One region of the Massilia sp. METH4 genome, then DNA from elsewhere that is predicted to be linked to it. Evidence: predicted binding sites of a transcription regulator. Region 1 holds the regulator's gene; the other holds the start of a gene.

Region 1 (15,904 bases):
CCATCAGCAGGCCCGCGTGCACGGCCCGCCGCCATCCCAGCCGGTGGAGCACGGCGGCGACCACCCCGCCCTTCACGACTAACAGGCCCAGCACGGACAAGGGCAGCAGCACCGGATACTGCGCCACGATGCGCAGGTCGAGCTCCATGCCGACGGCCATGAAGAACATGCCCATCAACAGGCCCCGGAATGGCTCGACGATGATTTCGACTTCATACTGAAATTCGGTGTCCGCCAGCAGCAGCCCCGCCAGCAGGGCCCCCAGCGCCATCGAAAGACCCGCCGCGGCGGTGGCGGCCGCCACGCCCAGCGTGAGCAGCAGGATCAGCGCCACGAACACCTCGGGCTGGCGCTGCACGGCGAAGGCCGCGAACAGCGGGCGCGCCAGGCGCCGGCCCGCCACATAGACCAGGGCGATGGTGGCCGCGGCCTTCGCCACCGCGAGCAGCAGGGTCCACCACAGCGCGCCGCCGCTGCCGGCCAGGCTTTCGACGAGGATCAGCACCGGCACCACGGCCAGGTCCTGCAGCATCAGGATGCCGAAGCAGGCCTGGCCCAGCGGCGAAGCCAGCGCGCCCGCGCGACTAAGCAGTTGCATGACGACGGCGGTGGACGACATTGCCAGCGTCAGGCCGAGCGTCAGCGCGGCCGATGGCGTGTTGCCGAACCACATGGCGATCGCGCCGATCACGGCCGCCGAGAGCGCCACCTGCGCCGTGCCGCTGCCGAACACGTCGCGCCGCAGCGCCCAGATCTTGGCGGGCGACAGTTCCAGGCCGATCATGAACATCAGGAACAGGATGCCCAGTTCGCCGAACATCTTGACGCCTTCCACGTCGTGGAACGTGATGTCGGCCAGCCACGCGGCATCGCCCGCCCACGTGCCCAGGCCATGGGGGCCGAAGCACAGGCCGACCAGCAGGAAGCCCGGCATCTGGTTGATGCGCAGCCGCTGCAGCAAGGGTACGGCCAGCCCGGCGAGCAGCAGGAACAGGAGGGTTTCGCGAAGGTCGGAGACGGTCATGGGCCAAAGTGTATGCCAACGCGGCCTCACGGCGGCATACAATCGGGCCTTTGCCCCGACGGGCCATCATCAGAAAGGGAGCTCCATGTCTCGCACCGGCCGTCTCGCCGCCCTCACCGCCCTGCTTCTCGCCGCGAATCTTTTCACGAATATCGCCACGGGTGCCGCCAACCCGGCACCCGCATGGGTCGCCACCAGCGACGCCTACACCCGACCCGTGCTCCAGGACACCGGCCGCTATCTGCCCGAAGAAGCCTCGTCGGTCGGCAGCGAGGAATTCGATACCGCGGTCGCCGACTTCAAGCCGCGCGACTACGAGCGCGAGCTGGCCGACACGGAGAAGCGCCTCGCTTCGCTGCGCCAGCAGCGCGCCGCCGAGCGCGATCCGAAGGTGCGCCAGGACCTCGATATCCTGATCGACTCGCGCGAAAAGAAGATCGCCACCATGAAGCTGCAACGACAGTACCTGCTCAACTACGTGAACGTGGCGGAGCTGGTGTACGGTGGGCTGCAGGTCCTGCTCGACCCGCGCAACAAGCCCGAGCGCCAGAAGGCCGCGCTGGTGCGCCTGAAGCGCTATGTCGGCGCCGAGGGAGGCTACACGCCGCTGGCCACCCTGGCGCGCCAGCGCGGCGAGGAAAGGCTGGCGCAAAAGGGCTTGATCGGCCCCTATGTGGGCGAGGTCCAGGATGGCTTGAACAACAACCCCACTTACCTCGACGGCATCGCCGAGCTGTTCACGAAGGCCGGGCTGACCGGCTGGGAAGCCGATTTCGCGACCTTGAAGAACCAGGTGAAGGCCTACGACGACTGGACCCGCGCCAGCATCCTGCCGCGCGCCCGCAAGGAGGTGCGACTGCCGCCCGCGCTGTACGTGAACCGCCTGGTGAACGTGGGCGTGGACATCACGCCGGAACAGATGATCGAGCGCGCCAGCTTCGACTTCCAGGAAGTGCGCGACCAGATGCAGGTGGTCGCCAACACGATCGCGGCCCGGCGCAAGCTGCCGTCGAGCGATTACCGCGACGTGATCCGCGAGCTGAAGAAGACTTCGATTCCCGCCGACCAGCTGCTGCCGTACTACCGCGACCGGGTGAAGGAGATCGAGGACGTGATCCGGCGCCATGACATCGTCACGCTGCCCACGCGCGCGCCCAACATCCGCACGGCTACCAATGCCGAGGCGGCCGCCACGCCGGCGCCCTTCATGAGCCCGCCCCGCCTGATCGGCAATACCGGCGAGTACGGCGAGTTCGTGATCCCGCTGTCGAACCCGAAATCGAAGGGCAAGATGGACGATTTCGACTACGAGGCCATGGCGTGGACCCTGGCCGCGCACGAAGCCCGCCCCGGCCACGAACTGCAGTTCGCCTCGATGGTGGAACAGGGCATGTCGATCGCGCGCGCCAACTTCGCCTTCAACAGCACCAATGTGGAAGGCTGGGGCCTGTACTCGGAAGCGCTGATCCTGCCCCATATGCCGCCGGAGGCCCAGCTGGTGTCGCTGCAGATGCGCCAGCTGCGCATGGCGCGCGCGATGCTCGACCCGTCGATCAACCTGGGCCGCATGACGCCGGAACAGGCCAAGGCATTCCTGATGAAGGAGGTGGGCCTGTCGGAGCCGTTCGCCCAATCGGAAGTGGACCGCTATTCCTACCGCTCGCCGGGCCAGGCCACCTCGTATTACTACGGCTACGTGAAGCTGCGCGCGCTGCGCACGCTGGCCGAGATCGAGCTGGGCGACAAGTTCCGGCAGAAGGAATTCAACGACTTCATCATCGCCCAGGGCATCTTGCCGCCCGACCTGCTGAAGGCGGCCGTGGAGCAGGATTTCATTGCGCCGCGGAAGGCGCGCTGACCGGCGAAGCGATCGGCTTGGGTGCCGGAGCGCGGCCGCCGTGGCGGATGCCCGCGGCATCGAGTTCGGCCAGCATGGCCGGCGCATAGGCGGCGACGAGGGCGGCGGTCGGGTACTGGTACAGGCCGCCGTGCTCCGGCGCCAGCGGCGCAGCCTTGGCCAGTACGGCCTCGGCGGCCGTCCACAGCCGCTGCACGTGCGCCATCATCTTCTTGCGTGCCACCAGCCGCGTCCACGCCGGCGGATCGCTGGCACGCAGCGCCTTCAGGTAGGCGACAGTGTAGAGCATGAAGTCGGCCATGCCGCCGATATTGCCGTTGATCGAGTTGGCCCGCTTCGCCATCTCCCGGTACACCGGCGTATCGGCCAGCGCCACTTCGAATTCGGCGCCGGCCACATGGGCATTCAATTCGTCGATCAGCGGGAAGAAGTCGCCGCGGTTGACGTTGCGGTTGCCGAAGTAGACGCCATAGCGGCCGTTCGCCTGGGCCTTGATGTTCTCGGGGATTTCGCGCGCCGCCAGCACGAAGCCGGGCGCCTGGCCCCACTCGTAGTCGGTCACGTGGATCTCGCCGCGGAAGTGGAACACCGCGCGGTTGCCGTGGCATGCCGACAGCGCGAAGTCGAGCATGTGGTTCGCTTCGTGGAAGGCCGTGAGCAGCGCCTGCAAATCCATCGACGCGGCCTTGCGGATCCACCACATCACCTGCGGCTGCGCGGCATTGAACAGCGGCCGCACCGAGGCGTATTCGGGGGCGGACAGCAGGGCCGTCATCGCCGCCGTGTCATTGCCCGAAGCGGAAGCCGGGTCATTCTTGCAGATTTCCTTGCCCGGCATCCGCTGAGGGCCGGCCGGCTCGAAGACGACCGGCATATTGCCGGTCGCACCGGCGCTGGCGCAGCATGCAGCGAGCAACAGCCCGGCCAGCGCCTTCATGGCGGTCAGCCTTGCACGTCCTTGCCGACCGACAGCATGCGCTCGACGTAGCGCGCGATCAGGTCGATTTCCAGGTTCACCTTCGTTCCCGCCTTCAGGTGCTTCAATGTGGTGACCTGGATCGTGTGCGGAATCAGGTTGATCGAGAACTGGCAGCCACCGGGCACGTCTTCCACCCGGTTGACGGTCAGCGACACGCCGTTGACGACGATCGAACCCTTGAACGCGAGGTACTTGCCCAGCTCGGCCGGCGCCTCGACGACGAGTTCATACGATTCGCCGACCGGTTCGAACTTGCGCACCACGCCCAGGCCGTCCACGTGACCGGAAACCAGGTGGCCGCCGAGGCGCTCGTTCAGCGTCAGCGCCTTTTCCAGGTTCACTTCGCCCACGGCATCGAGGCCCGCGGTGCAGTTCAGGCTCTCGCGCGACACGTCGACGGCGAAGCTGTCGGCGGTCTTTTCCACCACGGTCATGCAGGCGCCGTTGATGGCGATCGAATCACCCAGGGCCACGTCGGCCATCGGCAAGCCGCCCGCGTCGATCACGAGGCGCACGCCGGCATCGATGCCGCCGGGCAGCGGGGTGACATTCTGGATTTTGCCGACAGCGGCGACGATTCCGGTAAACATGTTCTTCTCTTTCAGTGATGGGTCGGTGAGCAGGTCAGTGAGCAGGTCAATAACTAAAGCGGGCCAGGATGCGCAGGTCGTCCCCCACCATCCGGGTCTCGTGGAATTTCAACGGGTACTTGCCGGCCAGGTCGGTCAACGCCGGCAGCGCGAACATGCCTTGCGCATCGCCCAGCAGCGTGGGCGCGAGGTACAGCAGCAGCTCGTCCACGCACCGCTCGCGCACCAGCGAGCCATTGAGCTTCGTGCCCGCCTCCACGTGCAGTTCGTTGATTTGCCGCCGCCCCAGCTCGCGCATCAGTTCGGCCAGGTCGACCTTGCCGTGCGCATTTGGCAGCGTGATGATCTCCGCGCCCGTATCGCGCAGGCGCGCCTCGCGCTCGTGATCGGTCACGGCGGCCACGATCCACGTGCCGCCGCCCTGCAGCACGCGGGCGGCCGGATCGATGTCGAGCCGGCTGTCGACGACGATGCGGCGTGGCTGGCGCGGCGTGGCCACGGCGCGCACGTTCAGTTGCGGATCGTCCGCCTTCACGGTGCCGATGCCGGTGAGGATCGCACAGGCGCGGGCGCGCCATGCATGGCCGTCGCTGCGCGCCGCCTCACCGGTGATCCATTGGCTGGTGCCGTTGTGCAGTGCCGTCATGCCATCCAGGCTCGCGGCCGCCTTCATGCGCACCCAGGGCAATTGCCGCGTCATGCGCGAGAAGAAGCCGATGTTCAATTCGTAGGCCTCGTCGGCCAGCAGGCCCGAGGAGACTTCGATGCCCGCCTGCGCAAGGCGCGCCAGGCCCTGGCCCGCCACCAGCGGGTTCGGGTCTTCCATCGCCGCCACCACCCGCTTCAGGCCGGCGCGCACCAGCGCGTCGCAGCAGGGCGGCGTGCGGCCGTAATGGCTGCACGGTTCCAGCGTCACATAGGCGGTCGCGCCGCGCACGTCGAAGCCGCGGCGCTCGGCGTCCTTCAACGCCTGGATCTCGGCATGGTCCTGGCCGGCGGGCTGCGTGACCCCGGCGCCGATGACGACGCCCTCCTTCACGATGACGCAACCGATGTGCGGGTTCGGCGAGGTGGTGTACAGCCCCTTCTCCGCCCATTGCAGCGCGAGGCGCATGGCCGCCAGGTCGTTCCCCGGCCGGTCACTGCCCGCGTGGTCGTTGCCGATATTCAGATCATTGCTTTGCATGGTCCCTATTCGCCGGCGGAGCTTGCCATGTCGCAGCCGGATTCCACGGCCGGGTCGCACAGCCGCGCGCGGCCCAGCATATTGATTTTGATGTTGCGCCGCGTACTGCCGAGCTGCAGCGACAGCGTGCCCCAGTTGGGCGCCCGGCTGTTACCGGCACGGCAACTACGGCCTGCACTATTATAGGCGACATGGAAAGGCGGCGCAGCGTGGGTCAGCCGCGACCAGATGCGCAGGCCGTCGCGTGCCGGGCCATGCCGGAACAGGACCGTTTCCCCCGGCCCGGGCCGGGCGTCCCCGTCGGGATCGGCAAACACGGCCCAGCCGCCACGCCAGGCCGCCCCGGCCGCGTCGGCCGGCGCGACGACGACGGTTTCGCCGCGCCCGATCGCCTGCGAACGGGCCAGGTGCAGCGCCCCCAGCAGATCGGCGGCCGCGGCGCGCACCGCATGGCGCTCGAGCATGGCCTGGAAACCCGGCGCCGCCGCGCCCAGCAGGATGGCGGCGATGGCCAGCGTGACCATCATCTCCACCAGCGTGAACGCGCGCGCCGCCGGCGTCAGTGCCAGCAGCGGGTGGCCGGGCCGCTGGCCAGGTGCAGGCCGGTGCTGGTGAGGATCAGGCGGTCGCATGACGGGTCCTGGAAGCGGCGGCCCACCCGGGTGGTGCCGGGGGTGGCGATCAGTTGCACGCAATCGGCGATGTCTTCGCCGTCGCAAGCCTTGCCTTCGATTTCATAGGCGCTCGTGGCGGCACTGGTGCCGGACCACCAGCGGAACAGCCGCGCGTCGGCCGTATCAGCCCCGGCACCGAAGGCGATGTAGCGATTGTGCTGCGTGAAGTAGCGTTCCTGCTGCTGCATCAGCGCCTGCAAGGCCACCTGCGCCTCGGTACGCCTGGCGTGTACCACGTGCTGGCGATAGCCGGGATAGGCCAGCGCGGCCAGCACGCCGACGAGCGCCACCACGACCATGAGTTCGATGAGGGTGAAACCCCGGCTGCCGTGCCGCATGCGTTTCATGGCCGTCCTCCCGGCACCGCCGCGCGATGCAATTGCCGCCAGTTCGCCACCTCGCGCCACGACAGGCGGCCGGCAGGCCAGCTAGCCCCGCTGACGCCGCCGTCGACTTCGGCCGCCGTGCCGGCATGCAGGATCGCCGTCTCGCGCGTCACGCGTACCCGGCCGGTCGGCTCGCGCGCCATGGGCCTGCGTGGGCCGGGCAGCAGCAACGGAGCGCCGTGGACGACGTCTGGCACGAGTACGCCCGTCAGGCCGCGCGCCAGCACGCTGCCGCCGGCATTGACCGGCAAGCCGGTCAATGCATCCAGCACATAGCGGCGGCTGGCGCTGGGCGCGCAGCGGTCCCTGCCGGGTACGACCGTGGTGAAGACGAGCTTGCCGTCCGCCAGCGCGCCGGGCGCAACGCTGCGCTCGCCGGTCGTGCCGCCCGCCGGGAAATCCAGGTACCAGCCCTTGTACCGCCGACCGGAACCGGCCGTGGCTTGCCGGCCGAGGACCGTGAACCGCGCATCCGCTGCCTCGCCTTCGACGTATCGTTCGGCCAGGTCGCTCCGCTCCAGCGGCGCAGGGCGTGCCGGTGCCGCCGGATCGTCGTGCACCGCGTAATACGATTGCGGCGCGAAGCCCGCCGGGTCGCGCTCGGCCCGGCCATACAGGCTGCCGGTCCCGAACAGCAGCAGGTACCCGCCGCCTTGCGCGTGCACGATCCGCGGCGGCTGCGTGATCGGCTGCGGCCGGCCCGCCCCGTCACGCGCCATGAATACGGGTTGCAGGCGGGGATTGCCGCGCCATGGCGCGTGGCGGGTAAAGTCGAAACGCCACAACCTTCCCTGGAGGTCGCCGGCATACGCATGGCGCAGCACGCCTTCCTCGTTCGTCACCAGCGCGGGCGCTGCCAGTCCGCCGGGGCGCGCCGGGTCGCCCGGCGGCGTGTCGAGGCGGTAGTAATTGGTGTCGATCCGCCAGCGCTCGGCGGGCGGCTTGTCCAGCGCGAGCAGGAACAGGGCGCCGTTCGCCTCGCCCTGCGCGGCATCGGCAGCATGGCTGTTCAAGCCATTGCCCGTCACGGCGAAATCGCGGTACACGGGCGTGTCGCCGCGCATGCGCAGCTTCAGCCGCGCCACCTGTGCCGGCTGCATCACATTTCCCATGGCAACATCGTCGCGGTCGGTGAATTCCCAGAGTACGCCCAGGCCGCCATCGAACGCGGCGGGATCGGTGACATCGAGCGCGAACAAGCCCTGGGCGCCGGCGCCGGGAGAACCCACCAGCACGCTGCGCCAGGCGCCGCCGATGAAGGCTTCGCCGGCAGCCAGCGGCCCGTCGACATATGCGCGGTGCGTGTAGTCTGGAGCAGGCAAGGCGCTCAGTGCCGGCACCAGCATCGCCGGCGCATAGGCGAACAACTCGCTGCCCGTGGCGGCGTCGAACGCATGCAGCATGCCGTCGTTCGCCCCCAGGTACACGGCCGGGGTGCGGCGCTCGGTGCCCCGGTAAAAGGCCGAATACGCGATGTCGGCATGCCGGTTGGCGCCCGCCCCGATGTAGAGAGGCGCGCCGTGCACCGAGTCGCCCAGCAGGCCGGCGCGGCGGCGGAACGTCGTACCCTCGAGCGCGCGTTCGCCACGCAGCCACGCCAGGCGGGCCGGCCCGAGGCCGTCGGCGGCGCCCCCGCCGGGCGGCAGGTCCAGGACAGCCTGCTGCGATGGCGCCAGGCTGTCCCACTCGAACGGCGCCGTGCTGCCGTCGGCCTGCATGGTGTAGATGCGGCGCCGCGCGGGCGGCGTGCCGGCAAGGACGGCCGCTGCATCCCACACGGGCGTGGCACCGCCCGCCTCGCCCCGGCTCAGCGGGGTACGGGTCAGCGTGCCGCTGCCGCTTGCGAAGTCGTACGAGACGCGGAACAGGCTCCCCGCTGCCGGCGGCGATCCCGTTCCGGCAACGGCCAGCGCGGCCCCGTGCACAGGGCGGTCGGTGGCGCAGGCCAGCGCCGCGGCCTGGCCGTCGATGACGATGGCCGGCGGACCGGAAGCGGCCGGCGCCAGGGCCGTGGCGCAGCAAAGGCCCAGCGCCAGGCCGGGTGCGAAGAATGGCATGGCGCGGCCGTTCGTGCGGCGGCAGCGCGACGATGCATGGCTGGACCTTTCCATCGTCCCTCCATCAATCGCCGGGCCGGCGCCAGGCCGATTGCAGCACGACCTGCGTGCCTTCGCGGTTGCCGAAGCCGATCGCGGTCACGCGATAGTAATAGCGCGGCATGCCGCCGGCCTCCTCGCCCGCGCGACGGTAGGGCTGCCGTTCGATGATGTAGCGCGGGCGCCGCATGGGCAGCGCGCCCTCCCCCGTCTGCATCGCCGCGCCCGTGAAATGGCCGAGCGGCACGCTGGCGCCTTCCGCCGCCAGGTCGACCGCTTGCCACGCCGGCGGCGCCCCATCGCCGGCCGGGCCGCACAGGCCAAGGGCCGCGCCGGTGCCGCAGCCGGGGCCGAACGCCGCCGGCCCGGCCAGCAAGGCGGCCCGGTCGGCCCCCGCTTCCTCGATATCGCGTTCCGCATCCATCAGCGCATCCTCCGCAGCTTGCAGCGCCACCTGCCGGTCCCGCCCGGCGCGTGCCGCCTTCTCTCCCATCAGGGCCAATCCCGCCGCGCTGGCGGCCAGCATCAGCACGGCCACCAGCATCACGAGCGTCACGACCAGCGCGATGCCGTCCTGCCGCCGGCACATCGTCAACCGTCCCGGTTCCGCAGCAGCACCACCGTGTCGAACAGGCGTCGCGCGCGCAGCCGCAGGGGCTCGGGCATCGCGGCTTCGTCGACCAGCGTGCCGGGATCGTCCGGGTCCACGCGGCCGCCGAACAGTTGCCAGCGCACCGGCAGCGAACCGGCGCGCGAGCGCGCCTCGCCGTGCAGCAACAAGGCGGCCCGCACGGCGACGATCCTTTTCCAGTGCGTCTTGCGGCGCAGGTCCAGTGCCCGCTCCTGGTGCGTCGCACCGGACAGCGGCAGCGCCGCATCGAGCGCGTGCACGGCAGTGGCGTTCAGGTAGCGGTTCGGAATGCCATCGGCATCGGTATCCAGGCCGTACAGCACCTGGAAGGAATCGACGCCGCGCACGATGGCATCGGCATTCCAGGCGCCCGAGTTTCCTCGGTACTTGCAGCGCAATTCCGTCTCGCCGTCGCCGGCGGTGCCGACGTAGAAGATGCTCCAGCCGGCTTCTCCAGCGCCGACCGTGAAGCCGGCACAGTCGACGATCGAGCCATCGCCGCCGTCGGTGCCCGACCCGGCGAAGCGAATGGCAAGCACGTCGCTGCCATGCAGGGTACGGGCCGGCGACGCCTCCTCCATGCCGGCCGCCATGCGCGGCAATGTGCGGTTGTCGAGCCCGGCGATGGCGGCATCGCCGTCGGGCGGCGGTGTGCCCGCATCGAGGTCAGTCCAGGCGGCCTGGCGCAGCGCCTGCCCGACCAGCTCCAGCGCATAGCGCCCGCCATCGTCGATCCGGGCGCTGGCCGCATGCTGCGCGAAGTCGCCGTTGGCGACCAGCAGCATCGCCGCCGCCGCCAGCGCGACGACGAGCCCAAGCCCCAATGCGACCAGCATCTCGGCAAGGCCGATGCCGCCCTGGCGGCCTGGCGCCCTCATTGCCCCACCCCGGCCACCGTGACAGCCACGCCCGGTGTTTCGCGGCGCTCCGGCGTGCCGTCCGCCCGCTTGCCGCGCCAACCGATCTTGACGACGACGGGGTCGCCCGGCGCGCCGCTGCATTCCCAGCGCATGCGGCCTGCTTCGTATAGCTGCGCATCGCGGCATACCCGTGCCCGCCCGGCAGGCAACTGCGTGCGGACCTGCCTTTGCAGTTCGTGGATATCGGCTTGCGCCACTTGGGCCGGGTTGCAGGAATCGGCCGTACAGGGGTTGTCCAGCGCGGCCGGACCTGTTGCAGCCTGCGCGTCGTAGTCGACGTCGAGGTAAAAGACCGGCACCTGCCCGGCATTGGCGCGCATGCGGTCGGCCATTGCCACGGCGATCTGCAATGCCGCGGAAAGCAGCGCCGATTCGTGCCGCGCGCGCATCGCATGCAATTGCATCGCCATGCCGCCCACCAGGCCCAAGGCCAGCACGAAGACGGCGACCAGCACTTCCATCAAGGCGAACCCGGCAACATGGCGCATCGGCAACCTCCCCCCATCGACATTGCCGTACAAGTTAGCCGGCAGCGGCGCGGGGCGGTTGTGGCTGCTCAAGCTCGAGCGGCTTAGCTCAACAATTTCCGTGGAGACTTGCGCCAGCGCAGGAAACGCAGTCAAAAGCGACCACGTCCGAGGTGAAAGATGATAGTGACGGGCTGCGACGCCCCCGGCGGCGTTGCCGCGCCGGCTGTGCGGCACTACTCCTGCCGCGCCGGCTGTGCGGCGTTACTTCTAGTCCTGCCGCTTACGCTCCTGGCCGGCTTCCTCGATCGCATCCTGGAATTCGGCCAGGTCCTCGAAATTCTTGTAGACGGAGGCGAAGCGGATATACGCAACCTTGTCGAGCCGCTTCAGCTCGGCCATCACCAGCTCGCCGATGTAATTCGAATCGACTTCGCGCTTGCCGCTGGTGAGCAGTTTTTCCTCGATCGCCTTTACCGCGTCGTCGACCGCGGCGGCGGCCACCGGCCGCTTGCGCAGCGCGAGCATCAGGCTGCCGCGCAATTTTGCTTCGGAGTACTCCATCCGGCTGCCGTTCTTTTTGACCACGAACGGCATCGAAAGTTCAATCCGCTCGTACGTGGTGAAACGCTTGTCGCACCTGCCGCAGCGCCGCCGGCGCTTGATCGCATCCCCCTCCTCCGATACGCGCGTATCGAGGACGTGGATTTCATCATGCTGGCAGAACGGACATTTCATGTGGTGATGGAATGAGGATGAAAAAAGCGCCGGGCTTTGCAGCCCGGCGCCCCGATAGTAGCAATGTGCCGATTACGCGTAAACCGGGAACTTGTCGGCCAGGACCTTCACGGCGGCCTTCACGCGTTCGATCGTGGCGGCGTCATGCGGGTTGTCCAGCACGTCGGCGATCAGGTTGCCGACCTCTTCGGCCTCGGCTTCCTTGAAGCCGCGGGTGGTCATCGCCGGGCTGCCCAGGCGGATGCCGGAGGTGACGAACGGCTTTTGCGGGTCGTTCGGAATGCCGTTCTTGTTGCAGGTGATGTGGGCCGAACCCAGGATCGCCTCGGCTTCCTTGCCGGTCAGGTTCTTGGCGCGCAGGTCCACCAGGAACACGTGCGACTCGGTGCCGCCGGAGACGATGCGCAGGCCGCGCTTGATCAGCGTCTTGGCCAGCACGTCGGCGTTCTTGACCACCTGCTGCTGGTAGGCCTTGAACTCATCGGACAGCGCTTCCTTGAACGCCACCGCCTTGCCTGCGATTACGTGCATCAGCGGGCCGCCCTGGATGCCGGGGAAGATCGCCGAGTTGATGATCTTCTCGTGCTCGGCCTTCATCAGGATGATGCCGCCGCGCGGGCCGCGCAGCGACTTGTGCGTGGTGGACGTGACGAAGTCGGCGTGCGGCACCGGGTTCGGGTACAGGCCGGCGGCGATCAGGCCGGCGTAGTGGGCCATGTCGACCATGAAGTAGGCGCCGACGGCCTTGGCCACGGCGGCGAAGCGTTCGAAGTCGATCTTCTTCGAGAAGGCCGAGGCGCCGGCGATGATCAGCTTCGGCTTGTGCTCGTTGGCCAGCTTTTCCATGGCGGCGTAGTCGATGTCTTCCTCGGCGGTCAGGCCGTAGGACACCACGTTGAACCACTTGCCGGACATGTTCAGGCCCATGCCGTGCGTCAGGTGGCCGCCTTCGGCCAGCGACATGCCCATGATCGTGTCGCCCGGCTTGAGCACGGCGAAGAACACGCCCTGGTTCGCCTGCGAACCGGAGTTCGGCTGCACGTTGGCGGCTTCCGCGCCGAACAGCTGCTTGACGCGGTCGATCGCCAGCTGTTCCACCACGTCCACGTATTCGCAACCGCCGTAGTAGCGCTTGCCCGGATAGCCTTCCGCGTATTTATTCGTCAGTTGCGAGCCCTGCGCTTCCATCACGGCCGGCGAGGTGTAGTTCTCCGACGCGATCAGCTCGATGTGGTCGTGCTGGCGCTTGTTCTCGCTCTGGATGGCGCCGAACAGTTCCGGGTCGATGGAGGCGAGGGTGTGATCTTTTGCGAACATGAAATAACTCCGATTAGGACTGGCAGATAGGATCGAATGACGCGGGCCGGGTGGCCAAAGGCAGCCCGGTCGCGCGTGCATCCGCGCGATTCCATCGAGGCTGCCCAGGCGAACGGCGTTGAGACATCCCACGTTCCCCGGTGGATACCCACCTTTCGCGTATTTGCCGACGATCATGCCGACGGCATTGCCGCTTTTCGCCAGTTACGTGAGACATAAATGGAGCCGAGATTGTATGTGATGTGCAGAGTCTGGGCAAGGAAACAGCTTGCCGTTCTCAAGACGACGGCGTTGGTAGCGCGACCACAACACTGTCGTTTCGGCTACAATCTTTGGGTTTGCCGGCTTCGATGCCTCTACCTTGTTTAACCCCAACGGCAGAAGCCGGGATCAGACCCAAAAGGGTCTGGCCCCAGAATTTGCTTCTGGGTTAAATTTCCGCGCAACCGCACTTTGGGAAAAACGTCCATGATCGTCTTCATCACCGGCGCAACCGCCGGCTTCGGCGCCGCGATGGCGCGCATCTTCGCCACGAATGGCCACCGCGTGCTGATCGCCGGCCGCCGCGCCGACCGGCTGGAAGCGCTGGCCGGCGAACTCGGCCCCAACGTGCGCACCGTGCCGCTGGATGTGACCGACAAGGCCGGCATCCACGCCGCGCTCCAGGCGCTGCCCGCGGGCTGGCGCGAGATCGACGTGCTGGTCAACAACGCCGGCCTCGCCCTCGGCATCAAGCCGGCGCACGAGGCGCAGCTGGAAGACTGGGAAACGATGATCGCGACCAATTGCACGGGCCTGGTGACGATGACCCGCGCCGTGCTGCCGGGCATGGTGGAACGCAATAGCGGCCTGATCATCAACATCGGCTCCGTGGCCGGCCGCTTCCCCTACCCGGGCGGGAATGTGTATGGCGCCACCAAGGCCTTCGTCGACCAGTTCACGCTGAACCTGCGCGCGGACCTCGTCGGCACGGGCGTGCGCGCGACCAATATCGCGCCGGGCCTGTGCGGCGGCACGGAGTTCTCGAACGTGCGCCTGAAGGGCGACGATGCGGCGGCCGCCAAGGTTTATGAAGGCACCACGCCGCTGACGGCGGACGATATCGCTGCCACCGCGTACTGGATCGCCACCCTGCCGCCGCATGTGAACATCAACATGATCGAGATGATGCCGACCTGCCAGGCCGCCGGGCCGCTGGCGATCAAGCGTGCGTCGTAAGAAATTACCGACGCGAAAGATTCGTAAGCGAATGTTACAAGTATTGGTCGGGCGCGGCGAATTTGTTTAACTGATCAGCTTGACATACCGTCAGCAAACTTTTAGCAACGTTTCATGCCAAATGGCGTAGAATGTTGCCCAATAACACTTGTAGCAATCTCACCATGTCTTCAGAGTTCACCTGGGAAGTCCGTGTCTATTACGAGGACACGGACGCGGGCGGCATCGTCTATTACGCCAATTACCTGAAGTTCTTTGAACGCGCCCGTACCGAATGGCTGCGCGCGATCGGTATCGGCCAGCAGGTGCTGCTGGAAGAGCACGATGCCATGTTCGTGGTGAAGAATGTCAGCGCGGACTATCATGCGCCGGCCAAACTGGACGATGCTCTATCATTAACACTAGTTATCGAGAAGCTTGGCCGCGCCTCCGTCGTGTTCCGGCAGCAGGCGTGGCGCGGCACGACCCTGCTCAACACGGCCCACGTGAAGGTGGGCTGCGTCGACTCGGCGTTGAGGCCGCGCGCGGTGCCCGATGCCGCGGCCGAACGCATGCGCGCCTATGTGGCGTGAACGGCGCCCGGGCAGGAGTCCGTTACAGTGCGCATTACCGTGCAAATTACCGTGCAATTGCACATCGCCTCACAGCGCCGAGAAGCAGCTTGAGCCTTTGCTAGTCGTTACCATTCTAACTAATTTATAAATGAACGGTTCCCAAGATCTTTCCTTCATCGCCCTCATCTCCAATGCGCACCTGATCGTGCAGCTGATCATGGCGCTGCTGCTCGGCCTGTCCATCGTCAGCTGGACCTACATCTTCAAGAAATGGTTCGACGTGCGCGCCGCGCGCCGCCTGACGATCGACTTCGAAAAAACGTTCTGGGCCGGCGGCAACCTGCACCAGCTGTACCAGGCCGCCGGCAGCAACCGCGCCAACAACGGCGCGCTGTCGCGCATCTTCGAGGCGGGCATGGGTGAGTTCATCAAGGGCAAGCAGGCCGCCACCGCGGCCCGCGAGGCGCTGGACGTGGGTGCGATCCTGGATGGTGCCCGCCGCGCGATGCGGGCGGCGTTCCAGCGCGAGATGGACGTGCTCGAGTCGCACCTGGCCTTCCTGGCTTCGGTCGGTTCCGTGTCGCCGTACATCGGCCTGCTGGGCACCGTGTGGGGCATCATGAATGCGTTCCGCGGCCTGGCCAATGTGCAGCAGGCCACCCTGTCGGCCGTGGCGCCCGGCATCGCCGAGGCACTGATCGCCACCGCGATCGGCCTGTTCGCGGCGATCCCGGCCGTGGTTGCCTACAACCGCTTCTCGCATGACATCGACCGCCTGGCGATCCGCTTCGAAAGCTTCGTCGAGGAGTTCTCCAACATCCTGCAGCGCCAGTCGCGTTAACCGGGAAAGGAGCCAACATGGCATCGTCCTTCAACAGCAGCATGCGCGGCGGCCGCGGCCGCAAGCTGAAATCCGAGATCAACGTCGTGCCCTACATCGACGTGATGCTCTGCCTGCTGATCATCTTCATGGTGATGCCGAGCTCGAACAACCCGAGCTCGATCGACCTGCCGCACGCGGAAAAGGCGGTGCGCCCGCCGGACGCCTATATCCAGGTCACCATCAAGCCCAACGGTGCGCTGTCGATCGGCATCGCGGGCAAGAATGCCGATGCGCCCGAAACGGCGCCGAACCGCGATGCCCTGGTGCGCAAGCTGGAAGCGCTGCACGAGGACAACCCCGACTATCCGGTGCTGATCGCGGGCGACAAGGAAAGCAAGTACGACGATGTGATCCAGCTGATTTCCGAAGCGAAGAAGATGGGC
Region 2 (15,904 bases), 2.8 Mb from region 1:
CCGCCGTGCTGCTGGTGAACCGCATGGCGGCACGGCTGATCAAGCAGGAGGCGCTGGCGGCGCAGCGCGGGGTCGAGATCGGCGTGCAGCAGGCCGTCAACCGGCTGGTGATGTCGCAGGCCGGGGATGGCATCGTGGTGGTGGGGCCGGACGGCGAACTCCTGGCCGGCAACCCGGCCGCGCGGCAGATGCTGGGGCTGGCCGGCGCGCTGGGCCTGCGGCTGGCCGCGATGCCTTCGCTGCACCCGATCGCGCAAGCCTACGCCCACTGGCGTGCGAATCCAGCCCTCCACACCGTCTATGTGACGATCAAGCCCTACACAGACCCGGCGCTGCAGGAGCTGGCCGCCGCCTGGAGCGCGCGCGCCGACCTGGCCGCCCACCTGAAGGTGCGCTTCGCCGCCGCCGACACGATGGAACTGGGCACCGAGCGCAACGTGATCTTCCTGCAGGACGTGACGGCGATCGAAAACCAGGCGCAGCAACTGAAGCTGGCCTCGATGGGCCGGTTGACCGCCAGCATCGCGCACGAGGTGCGCAATCCGCTGTCGGCGATCGGCCACGCCAATTCGCTGCTGGCCGAAGACCTGGACTCGCCCGTCCACGCGCGGCTGGTCAAGATCATCGGCGACAACGTGGCGCGCGTGAACCGTATGGTGGAAGACATCCTGCAACTGTCGCGCAAGGCGCACCCGCACGACGAGCCGCTGGCGCTGGCGTCGCTCGTGGCCGAGTTGAAGGCCGAGTTCGACGAAACGCAGCGGCTCGACCCGCGCGTGCTCGATATTTCCCGCGTGAGCGACGTGACGGTGCGCTTCGATCCCGTGCACCTGCGCGCCGTGCTGCTCAACCTGCTCGGCAATGCGATCCGCTATGCCAGCAGGCAACCCTCGTCGATCCGGCTGTTCGTGGTCGGCGTGCAGGGCCGCAGCGCCGAGCTGCACGTGCAGGACGACGGTCCCGGCATCTCGACAGAGGTGCGGGCCCACCTGTTCGAACCGTTCTACACTACGTCGTCGAAGGGCACGGGCCTGGGCCTCTACCTGGCGCGGGAGCTGTGCCTGAACAACGACGCGATGCTGGACTACGAATACCGCTTCGACACGGGCCCCGTGGCCGTGCCGGGGTCGTCCGGCCGGTTCGTCATCACGTTCGCGCAACCCTCTCGAGAAGACAGGCCATGAGCTCTTCCCCCCGCGTTCTGGTAGTCGATGACGAGGACGACCTGCGCGACCTGCTGGAAATCACGCTTCTCAAGATGGGATTGGACGTGGACGGCGCCGCCGACCTGCGCGGCGCCCGCGCGCTGCTGGCCGCCCATGACTACGACCTGGTGCTGACGGACATGCGCCTGCCGGACGGCCTGGGCCTGGAACTGGTGCGCGAGATCGCCGCCAGTGGCCGCAACCTGCCGGTGGCGGTGGTGACGGCGTTCGGCAGCGCGGAAAACGCCGTGGTGGCGCTGAAGGCGGGCGCCTTCGACTACGTGACCAAGCCCTTGCAGCTCGACCAGCTGCGCGTGATGGTGCAGTCGGCGCTCAAGCTCAATGCGCCGCCTGGCGCCGCCGCGCCGCATCCCGGCCCGGTGGACAGCCGGCTGAAAGGGCAGTCGGCCGCCATGCAGGCGCTGCGCGCGCAGATCGCCCGGCTGGCCCGCTCGATGGCGCCGATCGCCATCACCGGCGAATCGGGCTCGGGCAAGGAACTGGCGGCGCGCGAGATCCACGCGCAAGGTTCACGGGCCGACAAGCCGTTCATCGCCGTGAACTGCGGCGCAATTCCCGAGGCGCTGATGGAGGCCGAGTTCTTCGGTTACCGCAAGGGCGCCTTCACGGGTGCGGCGGACGAGCGCGACGGCTTCTTCCAGGCTGCCAACGGCGGCACGCTGATGCTCGACGAGGTGGCGGACCTGCCGCTGCCCATGCAGGTGAAGCTGCTGCGCGCTATCCAGGAGCGGCGCGTGCGCAAGATCGGCGCCACCGCCGAGGAACCGGTGGACGTGCGCATCGTCAGCGCCACCCACCAGGACCTGGCGCGCTGCGTGGAGCAGGGCAAGTTCCGGCAAGACCTGTTCTACCGGCTGAACGTGATCGAACTGTCGCTGCCGCCGCTGCGCGAGCGGCTCGACGATCTGCCGGTGCTGACCGACGCGATCCTGGCCCGGCTCTCCGCCGCCAGCGGCCAGCCGGCCACCCTGGGCCCCGGCGTGCTGGACGCGCTGCGCGGCTACAGCTTTCCCGGCAATGTGCGCGAGCTGGAAAACATCCTGGAGCGGGCGCTGGCCTTTGCCAACGATGGCGTGATCGACGTGGCCGACCTGTCGCTGAAGGGGGCGAAGCTGGCCGAAGTGCCGGCCGCCGCGCCGGTTCCGGGTCCGGGTCCGGGTCCGGCTTCTGCCGCCGCGCCCCCGGTTTCAGTGCCGGCGCCGGCGCCCGGCAGCGAGCGCATGCCGCCGCTGCCCGACCTGTCCGTGCTGCCGTCGAACCTGCCAGCCTACCTGGAGCGGGTGGAGCGGGAGATCATCGTGCGCGCCCTCGCGCAGACCCAGTACAACCGCACGCAGGCCGCGCAACTGCTGGGGATCAGTTTCCGGCAGTTGCGGTACCAGATGCAGAAGCTGGGGATACAGGAGCCGGAGGGGTAAGTTGCCGGCCAGCGGCGGCTGAAGGCCTGGTGTCGTACACCTTTTCCTGCGGAAAAGGTGTACGACACCAGGCGCCTCATGTGTTCGCGGCTGGCATTCGATGCCTATCCGGCAACGTAAGAAACATTTCTGCTGAAGCATTAAGCACCGCCCCCGACCTACCACATTTCGTGGGCGAGCGTGTGCTCAACGAAGAACGCCCGTCCTTATCGCAAGCTTGAAAAGTCAACAGAATTATTAGCCGTTCTGGCAAAAAAATTCCGCCTGTAGCGCTTGTCGCGAGCAAGCGCGCTCACTACAATTAGTGCCAGAAATTGTGTGGCGCACTAAATCTAGTGCCTTCGTGGATAAATCGGTTGATAAGCAGTTGATAACCGGGTGCATAACCTGGTTGATAACTCAGTTGATAACTGCTTGGATAACTTTGACCAGCGTCAACATCCACAGAGGGCGCCAGCAGGGCGTCGCACAGCAGCCACCGGGCGAAATCCCGGCACCGGAGAGTCTGTCGGACATGAGTTCGAGGGGCCCGGTTTTGCCGTTTTCATGCCGTTTTTTGTTACGGCAGGTGGCAAAGAATTTTTTCCGAACAATCAATCGGGAGCATACATGCAATCCAACCAAGACATCACCACCCCAGCAGCATCGCAACCAGCGGTGCCAGCGTCCGCCCAGCCGGCCAGCGGCCTGACCACGGCAGCCGACCTCGGCGACTACCGCATCATCCGTCGCAACGGTGCCGTCGTGGCGTTCGAGCCCTCCAAGATCAACGTCGCCATGACCAAGGCCTTCCTGGCCGTGCAGACGGAAAAGGGTGGCCCCGCCGCCGCGTCCGCGCGCATCCGCGACCTGGCCGAACAGCTGACGAACAATGTGGTGAATGCCTTGGTGCGCCGCCAGCCTTCCGGCGGCACGTTCCATATCGAAGACGTGCAGGACCAGGTGGAACTGGCCCTGATGCGCTCGGGCGAGCACGACGTGGCCAAGGCCTACGTGCTGTACCGCGCCAAGCAGATGGAAGAGCGCCGCGCCAAGAAGGCCGCCGCCGGCGCACCGGAAGTGGCCGAGCCGCAATTCCACGTGCTGGACAACGGCCAGCGCCGCCCGCTGGTGGTGCAGGAAGTGCGCGAGCTGATCGACGCCGCCTGCTCGGGCCTGGAAAAGCACGTCGATGCCGACGCGATCCTGGCCGAGACCTTCCGCAACCTGTATGACGGCGTGCCCGTCGAGGAACTGTACAAGTCCGCCATCCTGGCTGCCAGAGCCCTGATGGAAAAGGACCCGGCTTACTCGCAGGTCACCGCCCGCATCCTGCTGCACACGATCCGCAAGGAAGTCTTCGGCAAGGAAACCCCGCAGGCGCAAGCCGCCGCGGCCTACGTGGAATACTTCCCGCAGTACGTGGCGAAAGGTATCGCCGCCGAGCTGCTGGACCCGAAACTGGCCGAGTTCGACCTGCAGAAGCTGGCCAAGGCCCTGGTGGCCGACCGCGACCTGCAGTTCGGCTACATCGGCCTGCAAACCCTGTACGACCGCTACTTCCTGCACGTGCGCGACGTGCGCATCGAAATGCCGCAGGCGTTCTACATGCGCGTGGCCATGGGCCTGGCCCTGAATGAAGAGAACCGCGAAGCGCGCGCCATCGAGTTCTACAACCTGCTGTCCTCGTTCGACTTCATGTCGTCGACGCCGACGCTGTTCAACTCGGGCACGCTGCGCTCGCAGCTGTCGTCGTGCTACCTGACCACCGTCTCCGACGACCTGGAAGGCATCTACGACGCGATCAAGGAAAACGCACTGCTGGCGAAGTTCGCGGGCGGCCTGGGCAACGACTGGACGCCGGTGCGCGCGCTGGGCGCCCACATCAAGGGCACCAACGGCAAGTCGCAGGGCGTGGTGCCGTTCCTGAAGGTGGTCAACGACACGGCCGTGGCCGTGAACCAGGGCGGCAAGCGCAAGGGCGCCGTCTGCGCCTACCTGGAAACCTGGCACCTGGACATCGAAGAATTCCTCGACCTGCGCAAGAACACGGGCGACGACCGCCGCCGCACGCACGACATGAACACGGCGAACTGGATTCCCGACCTGTTCATGAAGCGCGTGATGGAAAAGGGCGAGTGGACGCTGTTCTCGCCGTCCGAGACGCCGGACCTGCACGACAAGGTCGGCAAGGCATTCGAACAGGCTTACCTGGGCTATGAAGCGGCTGCCGCCCGCGGCGAAATCCGCGTGTTCAAGAAAATCCAGGCGCTGGACCTGTGGCGCAAGATGCTGTCGATGCTGTTCGAGACGGGCCACCCGTGGATCACGTTCAAGGATCCGTGCAACATCCGTTCGCCGCAGCAGCACGTGGGCGTGGTGCACAGCTCGAACCTGTGCACCGAGATCACGCTGAACACCGGCCCGGACGAGATCGCCGTCTGCAACCTGGGTTCCGTGAACCTGCCGGCCCACATGAAAGAGGGCAAGCTGGACCACGTGAAGCTGCAGAAGACGATCCGCACCGCCATGCGCATGCTGGACAACGTCATCGACATCAACTACTACGCCGTGGACAAGGCGCGCAACGCGAACATGCGCCACCGTCCGGTCGGCATGGGCGTGATGGGCTTCCAGGACTGCCTGCACATGATGCGCGTGCCATACGCCTCGCAGGAAGCGGTGAACTTCGCCGATACGTCGATGGAAGCGGTGTGCTACTACGCCTACTGGGCCTCGACCGAGCTGGCCGAAGAGCGTGGACAGTACGCTTCGTACAAGGGTTCGCTGTGGGATCGCGGCATCCTGCCGCAGGATTCCGTGAAGCTGCTGGCCGAAGAACGCGGCGGCTACCTCGAGCAGGACATGTCGTCGTCGATGGACTGGACCCCGCTGCGCGAACGCATCAAGCAGTTCGGCATGCGCAACTCGAACTGCGTGGCGATCGCTCCGACCGCGACCATTTCGAACATCATCGGCGTCTCGGCCTGCATCGAACCGACGTTCCAGAACCTGTACGTGAAGTCGAACCTGTCCGGTGAATTCACCGAGATCAACTCCTACCTGGTGCGCGACCTGAAGGCGCGCGACCTGTGGGACGAGGTGATGATCGCCGACCTGAAGTACTTCGACGGTTCGCTGACGAAGATCGACCGCGTGCCGCAAGACCTGCGCGACATCTACGCCACGGCGTTCGAAGTCTCGCCGAGCTGGCTGGTGGAAGCGGCATCGCGCCGCCAGAAGTGGATCGACCAGGCCCAGTCGCTGAACATCTACATGGCCGGCGCCTCGGGCAAGAAGCTGGACGAAACGTACAAGCTGGCCTGGCTGCGCGGCCTGAAGACCACGTACTACCTGCGCACGATCGCCGCTTCGCACATGGAGAAGTCCACCACGAAGACGGGCGCGCTGAACGCCGTGTCGCCGGCCGCCGTGGGCTCCTTGGCTTCCGCCTCGGCAACGTCGTCTGCCGCCCCGGCCGTGCCGACCCACTCGGCGCCGGCCACGGTGCAGGAAGTGCAGGAAGGCGCCGCATGCTACCTCCGTCCGGGCGATGCGGGCTTCGAGGAATGCGAAGCTTGCCAATAAGCTGCCAGTAAGGCGGTCGATGAAGTACTTGCGCGACTCCCGTCGAGTCGCCATCTAATATGAATACGAACTGCCCCGACGGGGCAGTTCCCGTTACCAAACGAAGGAAAGAATATGTTGAACTGGGAAGATGACGTGGCCAAGCCCGCCGCCGCGCCCGTGGCGGGGCAAATCTCCGCCGAGCCGGAAACCACCGCCGAGCAGATCTCGCACCGCGTCAACGCGGAAGACAAGCGCATCATCAACGGCAAGACGGACGTGAACCAGCTGGTGCCGTTCAAGTACAAGTGGGCCTGGGACAAATACCTGGCCGGTTGCGCCAACCACTGGATGCCGCAGGAAGTGAACATGCAGCGCGACATCGAGCTGTGGAAGAACCCGAACGGCCTGACCGAAGACGAGCGCCGCATCGTCAAGCGCAACCTGGGCTTTTTCGTGACGGCCGACTCGCTGGCCGCCAACAACATCGTGCTGGGCACCTACCGCCACATCACCGCCCCGGAATGCCGCCAGTACCTGCTGCGCCAGGCGTTCGAGGAAGCGATCCACACGCACGCCTACCAGTACATCGTGGAATCGCTGGGCCTGGACGAGCAGGAAATCTTCAACGCCTACAACGAAGTCAAATCGATCCGCGACAAGGACCAGTTCCTGATCCCGTTCATCGACACGCTGACCGACCCGGCCTTCACGACCGGCACGATTGAAAACGACCAGAAACTGCTCAAGTCGCTGATCGTGTTCGCCTGCCTGATGGAAGGCCTGTTCTTCTACGTGGGCTTCACGCAGATCCTGGCGCTGGGCCGCCAGAACAAGATGACCGGTGCCGCCGAGCAGTACCAGTACATCCTGCGCGACGAATCGATGCACTGCAACTTCGGCATCGACCTGATCAACACGATCAAGCTGGAAAACCCGCAGCTGTGGACCCCGCAATTCCGCGACGAGCTCAAGGAACTGTTCATGAAGGCCGTCGAGCTGGAATACGCATACGCCGAAGACACGATGCCGCGCGGCGTGCTGGGCCTGAACGCGGCCATGTTCAAGGGCTACCTGCGCTTCATCGCCAACCGCCGCGCCGTGCAGATCGGCCTGGAACAGCTGTTCGACCAGGATGAGAATCCGTTCCCTTGGATGAGCGAGATGATCGACCTGAAGAAGGAGCGTAACTTCTTCGAGACGCGCGTGACCGAGTACCAGACGGGTGGGGCGCTGAGCTGGGATTGATACCGGCGCGCTGGCGTTGCTATCGATGAAAGGCCTGTCGAGAGACAGGCCTTTTTGTTTTAGGGGATCGTTGCACAAAACCTTCGAGTCCTGGCACTTCGCACCCCGTCGTTTAACGCGACCGAAAAAGCTCCGCCCGGACCCAGCCGTCGAACGTCCAATCCAGATCGAATCAGACCGGCATAGCGCATTCTGGATGCTTCTTTACCGTCGGTCTCGGGCAAGCGGGAAACGTCCTCTCCCCGATGCCTGCGGCATCTCGCTCGCTTGCGATAACGATATTAATCGTCCAGCGTCTCGAGTGCCGAGTGCATGTCGCCGCGCTTTTCACGATCGGATTCATGCAAGCCACGCTCGAGCGCGCGTAGTTTGGCAGCGGCAATCATCACGACAACGACGGATGCCCCTGTGACCGCGCCAAAGACGAGCATTATCGTCCAGCTACCCGAAATCACGTACATCAGGACAAGCACTGTAATCAACGTCACCCCGGCCGCGATCATTACGCGGGCCCACAGGCGTTCAAGCGCGTTCATCTGGTCGCCGGTCAACTGTACTTGGCTCATGTATCATCCGATCGAAATGTTTGGCGGCAACAGCTTCTGCCAATAACCGCCGGCGAGTGTACGACAACTTCCTGCCCAGCGAAACCTGGGGAGCGCAGGGCGCAGGACCTCAGCTGTGGACCGTGCAATTACGCGATGCGCTGAAGGCGCTGTTCATGCGCGCCGTCGAGCTGGAATACACGTATGCGGAAGACACGACGCCGCGCGGCGTGCCGGGCCTGAACGCGGGTCATGTTCAAGGGCTACCTGCGCTTCATCGCCAACCGCCGCGCCGTGAAAATAGGCCTGGCGCCGATGTTTTCTGCCCCGGGCAGCAACACCGCAGGATGCATATCAGGCGGCCGCTTTCTGCGCGAGGTCTAATCGGACCTAAACGCCGCCGAAACGGTCTAAATCGGACGAAAACCGGCAGCTCAGCGTCTATTCTGATCGATATTACCCGGCATCTGTCATGAATCGGTCTAGACGAACGTTGCGAATGTTATTCCGATGGATCAGCTTAGACCTTACCGGTCTGGTCGGATCTCCCAGCACGGCAGCCATCAAGACGCACCCGGCAATCGGCAGCACGCCACCAATGCTCGTCGCCGGGAAATCGCAGCCAGACAAAGCGCCACGCGTTCCGCCCCCTCGCGTGGCGGTCAGCAAATTGGGACGGCGTCAGGATGGCGCCATCGTCCGACATGATACGGTCGCCGCAGACCCTGGCGAACTCGACCGTTTCGCCATGACAGGTGCGGCCACCGCGATGCCGCCGACCGTAAAGTGCGACGTGGATACGCTCACGACATTGTCGCCGCGCGCTGTGCAAGCGCAACTTGCCTGACTTCGCCGGCGATATGCTTTCCCGACATTACTTAGAGGAGGGAACATGTCTGACTTCTATCGCTACTTCAAGGAAAACATGGAAGGGCTTGGGCTGCCTGCGCCCGAATCCTTGTATGGAACGCTTCAAGCGGCAGTCGCCAATGCGGCAGTACTTCTCGGACAACTCGACAAGTTCGGCCGAAAGGTTACCGTTCGGGAGCTCATCGTGGCGGGCACGCGGTTGGAAAAGCTCGCGGTGATCGGTGCCCTGTCCGCGGCGTTTTATGTGGGCGCCGTCATTGGCAGTATCGCCGTCGCAACCGGGCGAGTACTGGGCAATGGAACCTCGCTGGCAGACGTATTGTTATTGGCCCAACAGAATCATCTGAACAGGCCATGGCTTCCCGCCACCCTCCAGCGCTGGCCGGGTACATATAAAGAGGCTCCCGGACGCCAGATGTATCGGCTGGCAGCGGCACGGTGATGAACGACCGCGTCCTGCTCGTCTTGAGCGCCCTCGCAAGCTCCCTGGCCGCCTGGGCCTTCTGGCACTACCTGGACCGTGATGCGATCGATGTGCTGGTCCTGGTGGCCTTGATAGGTGCTATCGCGGACAACCGGCGATTGCGTCGGGCCCTGCGGCAGTCAGCGGCGGGGGATGGCAAGCGTTAGCGGTTGGATGAAGCGACGGGATGGCGTTCACAAGAAACGCCATCCCAAATGGTTGGCGTTTAACGTTGACGTTCTCCTGGCCCGTTCACCCTAGCCAGCTCATTTCCACGTGAACCGGGTTCCATCTCCACTCTCGGTCAGCGGCCCCGGGCTATCCACCGCCACCTTCCCGTTCGCCGCATCCACCCGCACGAAGCGGTGATTGGCCAGCGCCATCAGCACCAGCTCCCCGGTCGGCGTCTCGATCCACTGGAAGCTCTGCGCCTCCCCAGGCGCGCCGTCGGCCAGCGACAAGGCACCATCGGCACCGACCGTCACATACTGTTTACCCGAGCGCAGCGCCACCCGACCCAGCTTCATGTCTTCAACAGCGAAGGCGGACGGCGCGCCCACCGACAAGCGACCGCCGGCAGCTAGCAAGCCAGTTTTCGCACCAAAAGAGGTCAGGCGGATCGTCTTCCCGACCGGGATCGGCCGCATCAGGCAGTGCGGGTAGGGCTGGTAGACATCGATGCTGTCGAAGTCCGCCACGCCGCCCTCGCTGCCTGCGGTGTTGTAATTGAAGAGGGCATAGCGCCCGCCCTGGAAGGTCACGAGCTGGAAGACCATCGTGAACTCGTCGCCGACCGGCACGAAGGTCTTGCCGTCGACCGAGTACGAGAAGCGCGCCTTTTCCGTCAGGAAGTCGGCATCGGCGCGCAGCCAGACACGAGGAGCCTTGAGAGGCACGCGCTTCGTCGCATTCTTCATCTGGTCGAACACGGCGACCGACAGGCCGCCGGCGGTTTTTTCGACGCCCAAGGTCGCATAGGGCAGGTTCAGCAGCGCCAGGCCGGCCACGTCGCCGTCTTTCAGTCCGCCGGCATCCAGCACGACGGTGGGGGAGGATAAAGGGCCGATGGCGCGCTGCGTGAGGCTGTTGCGAGCCTCCCAGAACGACTTGGCCGGCAGCGCGTGCAGGCGCAGGTAGCCCGGCCGCTCCGCCAGCGACCATTTATCGGCCACCGGCACGTGGTTCCACTGCCAGACGGGTTTAAGCGACGGCCCGGAAAAATCGTCGCTGCGTTCGAAGGGCACCTTGATCGCTTGCGCCTCGGCCGTCTTCGGCTTCACCCACGTGCGCGGATTGCGGCCCAGGTTGCCGGGCAGGCCGAAGTAGGGCCAGCCATCCTTCCACGTGACCGGTGACAGCGAGAGCAGGCGGCCCACCGAGTTGTAGTCCATCATCGAATAGCCCCACCATTCGCCGGCGTGCGTGAGCACGATGCCGCCCTGGTGGATCGCGGTGGAGTCGTGCCGCTTCGGATCGCCCGGCTTGACCTCGAAGGGCGGCGTGTTCTTCTTCAGCCGGTTGCCCTCGGCCATGCCGAAGCCCTCGTTGGTGCTGATCGACCAGTTCACTTCCCATGGGCCGAACGGGTGGTCGGCGCGCGCGGCCGGCATGCGGAAGCCGCCGGCATAGTTCGCGCTCAGGATGAAGTACTTGCCGTCGATCTTCAGCAGGTGGGCGCCTTCGCCCATGCCCTGGTCTTTCTTGAAAATGACCTTTTCCGTGCCCGGCACCAGGTCGGTGAGGTCGTCCGTCAGCTGGGCCATCTTCATTTCCTGGTGGTCCCACACCACGTAGACCTTGCCGTCGTCGTCGAACAGCACCGACAGGTCGTGCAGGCTGCGCTTCATCTCGCGGTGCGTCCATGGGCCCTTCGGGTCGGTCGCCGTGTAGATCTGCGTGCCGCGGCCGTTCACGTTGGAAAAGATATAGAAGGTACCGTCGTGGAAGCGGAAGCTGGGCGCCCAGATGCCCCGGCCGTAGATCCCCTTGCCGTCTTCCAGCCGATAGGCCGGGCCGAAGTCGAGCTTGGGCGAGGCGTAGCTGAGGAACTCCCAGTTCACCAGGTCCTTCGAGCGCAGCACCGGCAGGCCCGGCATCGCGTGCATCGTGGTGCCGGTCAGGTAGAAGTACTCGCCCACGCGGATCATGTCCGGGTCGGAGAATTCGTCGTAGAGCAGCGGGTTGGTGAAGGTGCCGTTGCCGTTGTCGGGTGTCCAGGTCTTCGTGGACAGGCCGTGGGCCGGGCGCGGTTCGTGCTGGGCCAGCGCGGCCGCGGAGAGCAGGGACAATGCGAGGGTGGAGGACAGCGCCAGCGCGGCGAACCGCAGGGAGAGGGGAGTCGTCATCGCAGCAAGGTCGGTTATGTTGGGGCACCCAACATAACCGCACCCGGCGCCGATATCCAATCAATTTTTACGGCTCATCCATATGCACTCCGGTATTGGTTGCCGGGCCTGGAAAGGCGACGCCTTCGCTGCGCCATGCGACGGGCGCGGGCAGCGTGAAGCCTTCCAGCAGGAGGCCGCCGAACGGGGCCAGCGTGCGCCGCACCGCGGCGTCGAATAGCCGCTTGCCGGTGGCCGAGTCGGCCGTGATCGCAGCCATGGCGGCCACCAGTTCGTCGGCCAGGCCGGGGTCGAGGGCGCGCAGGCGGCGCGCCAGGTGCTTGCCCTCGCCCGACCAGGCGCCGGCGGCACGCAGTGCGAAGTGCGCCAGCATGTCGTACAGCCTGACGGCCGTGGCCAATGTCTCATCCGGCGCGGTGCCATCGATCAGGTCTTCGAGCAATGTCGTGATCCCGTAGCGGCGGCCGGCCAGCATCGCTTCGGTGAGCGGCGGCGGACCGGCATCGATCAGTTGCCGCGCATGAGTTCGCAGCCATGCGGCGGCGTCGCCGTCGGCCATCACGCTCACGCCTTCCACCACCATGTCCGCCAGCGGCATGCGGCCGTTGGGGCGGTCGATCTCCCGGCAGAAGTAGTCGAAGGTGGCGGGGTCGTGGCCGAACAGCTCGACCGTTTGCGTGCCGATCTTCAGCGTGTCGCGCCATGCCTGGTCGACGCGATCGAACACGAGCAGCAGGTCGATGTCCGAGGTCGGCGTCGCCTCGCCGCGCGCGATCGAGCCGCCGATGATCGCGACCCTGGCGTCCGGCCAGCGCGGCAGCAGTTCGGTGGCGACGAGGTGGCGAGCAGCGTCGATATGCATGGCATGTCTTTCGATATGAGGAGCCGACAGTGTAGCCGCCGTCGCGCCAGGCGGGCCGTCAACGTCGAGCACGTTTCGCGATCGTGTGAGGTGGGGGCGCACACCTCATCATCTTTTTGGCGGAGTTCGCGCCATGCCGCGCGTGCGATGTCATCCATGTCGTGCGATGGCGACGGCGCGCGATTGCGCCGTGTGCATGCCGGCTCATGCATGTCGCGATGCCTGGCCGCTTCGCATAACGCCTTTAGGTAAAGGCCGTATGCGAAGCGGCATGGTCCGGGCGGCATCGCTTGGCGGCACTGCGCGATGGCGCGCGCAGTGCATCGCGCTTGCTGCTATGTGCGTTACCTCGCGTAGCCCAGTAAAAAAAGACTGCGAAAAGCATGCGTGCCGGTTGCACATTCCAAAGGTTTTCGTGTACTTTACGAGCTTGAAAACACGGTGATATGCAAGCGCTCTTTTTCGAGTGTGCGATCGCCGCGAGAAGTGAAGTACATAGCTAAGAACAACAGGACAAAAGTTCGCACAGATATGCACGATGACCACACGTGATCTGGTATGCCGCCTCGCCTGAACCTAGTCAGGCCGGGCGGTTTTTTCTTTGAGAGCCAGACGTCGATGTGGAGCAGATTCTAAGATCCGGAGCTGAGTAGACGCCCGGCCTGGGAGACACGAACAACAAGAATGTAAGACCGGCGCCGCACGCCACGCATGAAGCGGAAAGCAAAGTACGCAGCGTATGCGGGTGGTCCTGGTCGAATGGCTGAAGTGCTGCAGTCGTGAGGAGCTGCAGCAGTTCAGCCGGGTGCCGAATTCATTAGTGCAAACACCGAGATGCTTGTGCCGATGAATAATTCGCCCGATGTGCCGACGGGCATGCCGGACGGGTTTCAACAATGTGCGTATTTTCATCCCGGATGAAGGAGAAATAAAATGGCTACCGCCACCAAGAAGACCGATACGAAGAAGCCAGCCGCCACCAAGGCCGCTGCCGCTCCTGCCAAGAAGGCGACTGCGAAGTCGACCGAGAAGTCCGCCGCCGCCAAGCCGGCCGCGAAGAAGACCACCGCTGCCGCCAAGCCTGCTGCTGCGGCGAAGAAGACCACGGCCGCCGCCAAGCCGGCCGCCGCGAAGAAGACCACGGCTGCGAAGTCGACGGCAGCTGCCAAGCCGGCAGCGAAGAAGGGTACCGCCACCAAGTCCACGGCTGCGAAGTCGACGGCAACGAAGTCCACCGCGGCGAAGTCCACGGCAGCAAAGTCCACGGCAGCAAAGTCCACGGCAGCGAAGTCGACGGCAGCGAAGAAGTCGACCGCGGCGGCCAAACCGGCAGCGAAGAAGGCGACGACGGCAACCAAGTCGACGGCAGCGAAGAAGTCGACGGCAGCCGCCAAGCCGGCAGCGAAGAAGACCGCCACCAAGGCCGCTCCGGCAGCCAAGAAGGCCGCCACCACGACCGCCGCCAAGCCGGCAGCGAAGAAGGCCGCCGCCAAGCCTGCAGCCAAGGCCGCCGCCAAGCCGGCAGCGAAGAAGACCGCGACCAAGACCGCCGCCGCCAAGCCGGCAGCCAAGAAAGCCGCCGCCAAGCCTGCAGCCAAGGCCGCCGCCAAGCCGGCAGCGAAGAAAGCCGCCGCCAAGCCGGCAGCCAAGGCAGCAGCCAAGCCGGCAGCGAAACCCGCAGCCACCAAGGCCGCCGCCAAGCCCGCCGCGAAGAAAGCCGCCGCCAAGCCTGCAGCCAAGGCAGCCGCCAAGCCGGCAGCCAAGCCGGAAGCTGGCAAGGCAGCAGCCAAACCAGCGGCGAAGCCTGCAGCGAAGAAGGCAGCTTCCGCAAAAAAGCCTGAGGCCGCGCCGGCTCCCGCCACGGCAGCGACTACGGCCGACAAGCCAGCGGAACAACCTGTAGCGAAGAAAGCTGCGCCGAAGAAGACCGCGGCGAAGAAGGATTCCGCTGCGAAGCAGGAAACGCCGGCGGCAGCTCCGGCTGCGGCTCCGGCCGCCGCCGCGCCGGCAGCGAAGACCACGCTGGCACCGGCGGCCGCCTGGCCGTTCCCGACCAGCACCCGTCCTTCCTGATCGGTGATAGGGCGGAACCGGCAATGCCGGCTGCCGTCCCTGCGGCCGGTCCCGGCCGCCGCCACGGGCATGGTCCCCGGACCCGTGCTCCGTTTGGCGGCCTGATGGGCGCGAATACCGCTGTGTGAGACAATCGCACGGCGGTTTTTTTTATGGAGAATGCTCGTGCTTAGTATTGTGATGCTGATCGTCGATACCGTCGCCGTCCTGCTCGGCGGGGTGCTGCTGCTGCGGTTCTGGATGCAGGCGACACGCGTGCGCCCGCCTTCGTCGGTGGCGCAATTTACGTTTCAGTTGTCCGACTGGCTGGTGCGCCCCATGCGCCGCATCGTGCCCGGCGTGGGCGGCTACGACTGGGCCAGCCTGCTGGGCGCGTTCCTGATCGTATTGCTGGCCACCTCGGTGCGCTGGTTTGCCGGCTATCCGTTCGAAGTGATCCTGCTGATGGCGCTGCACCGCTTCCTGCAGTGGATCCTGTACGGCTTCATGATCCTGCTGGTGGTCGAGGCGATCTTCAGCTGGGTCAATCCGCACGCCCCGCTGGCGCCCTTCGTGCGCGCGCTGAACGAGCCGATCCTGCGGCCCGTGCGCCGCGTGGTGCCGCTGGTGGGCAATCTCGACCTGTCGCTGCTGGTGGCGCTGGTGTTGCTGCAGATCGCGCAGATCGTGCTGGATATGCTGTTCAGGTGAACGGCCGTCAGGAATGAAAAAAGGCGCCTCTGGCGCCTTTTTGTTTTTGGGGTGAAGCTTGGAAGTGGAGAGAGCGCCTGCGTACTGGGGTCTGTCCCCGGTAAGTGTCGGCATTAAAGTTCGCTGCTGACGCAACAAGGGGACTGACCCCGGTTTCGTTGGCGCCGTCGAAGCGCCGGCAAAAACCGGGGTCAGTCCCCTAGGGAAGCGCCCTTCCCTAGGAAACGTCAACAGCGAGCATTAGAGCTACCACTTACCGGGGACAGACCCCTGTACGCAGCCGCTATCCGTGACCTCGATGTCTCAGAACCGGTAACCGAACGCCTTCTCGAACCGGTCCGCGATCTCTTCCTGCGTGAAGTGGTGGTTCTGCGCTCCCTTGTGCGCGATCTTGATGGCGCCCAGCAGGCTGGCCAGCCGGCCCGTGGTTTCCCAACCCAGGTCGTGCGTCAGGCCGTACAGCAGGCCCGCACGGTAGGCGTCGCCGCAGCCGGTCGGGTCCAGCACCGCTTCGGCCTTCACGGCCGGGATGTCGATGCTGGTGCCCTTCGTGTAGATTTCCGAGCCTTTCTCGCCGCGGGTGACGATCAGCGCGTCGAGACGGTGGGCGATGTCGGC

What was found. The regulator NrdR, encoded in region 1, represses ribonucleotide reductase genes. The targets are predictions, from matches to a motif close to CACNANATNTNGTG.
Region 2: the regulator NrdR is predicted to act here: its motif matches at 2,969-2,982, upstream of V6Z91_RS04010 (ribonucleoside-diphosphate reductase subunit alpha).

What each region holds. Positions count from the first base shown of each region.
Region 1 is NZ_CP146614.1:3,691,777-3,707,680, reverse strand. Features, by position in the region: gene V6Z91_RS16255 (cation:proton antiporter) at 1-1,024, opposite strand, end outside; gene V6Z91_RS16250 (DUF885 domain-containing protein) at 1,110-2,882, shown strand; gene V6Z91_RS16245 (hypothetical protein) at 2,857-3,819, opposite strand; gene V6Z91_RS16240 (riboflavin synthase) at 3,825-4,451, opposite strand; gene ribD (bifunctional diaminohydroxyphosphoribosylaminopyrimidine deaminase/5-amino-6-(5-phosphoribosylamino)uracil reductase RibD) at 4,498-5,565, opposite strand; gene V6Z91_RS16230 (GspH/FimT family pseudopilin) at 5,643-6,269, opposite strand; gene V6Z91_RS16225 (type IV pilin protein) at 6,197-6,658, opposite strand; gene V6Z91_RS16220 (PilC/PilY family type IV pilus protein) at 6,655-8,808, opposite strand; gene V6Z91_RS16215 (PilX N-terminal domain-containing pilus assembly protein) at 8,819-9,382, opposite strand; gene V6Z91_RS16210 (PilW family protein) at 9,385-10,302, opposite strand; gene pilV (type IV pilus modification protein PilV) at 10,299-10,832, opposite strand; gene nrdR (transcriptional regulator NrdR) at 11,082-11,549, opposite strand; gene glyA (serine hydroxymethyltransferase) at 11,622-12,866, opposite strand; ZMP/ZTP riboswitch at 12,962-13,084, opposite strand; gene V6Z91_RS16190 (SDR family NAD(P)-dependent oxidoreductase) at 13,335-14,084, shown strand; gene ybgC (tol-pal system-associated acyl-CoA thioesterase) at 14,249-14,656, shown strand; gene tolQ (protein TolQ) at 14,787-15,479, shown strand; gene V6Z91_RS16175 (ExbD/TolR family protein) at 15,497-15,904, shown strand, end outside.
Region 2 is NZ_CP146614.1:889,875-905,778, reverse strand. Features, by position in the region: gene V6Z91_RS04020 (ATP-binding protein) at 1-1,184, shown strand, start outside; gene V6Z91_RS04015 (sigma-54 dependent transcriptional regulator) at 1,181-2,644, shown strand; gene V6Z91_RS04010 (ribonucleoside-diphosphate reductase subunit alpha) at 3,254-6,211, shown strand; gene V6Z91_RS04005 (ribonucleotide-diphosphate reductase subunit beta) at 6,326-7,438, shown strand; gene V6Z91_RS04000 (hypothetical protein) at 7,720-8,004, opposite strand; partial or broken gene V6Z91_RS03995 (ribonucleotide-diphosphate reductase subunit beta) at 8,112-8,304, shown strand; gene V6Z91_RS03990 (hypothetical protein) at 8,876-9,295, shown strand; gene V6Z91_RS03985 (hypothetical protein) at 9,295-9,483, shown strand; gene V6Z91_RS03980 (glycoside hydrolase 43 family protein) at 9,583-11,661, opposite strand; gene V6Z91_RS03975 (nucleotidyltransferase domain-containing protein) at 11,729-12,523, opposite strand; gene V6Z91_RS03970 (hypothetical protein) at 13,457-14,596, shown strand; gene V6Z91_RS03965 (YggT family protein) at 14,756-15,286, shown strand; gene V6Z91_RS03960 (carbohydrate kinase family protein) at 15,590-15,904, opposite strand, start outside.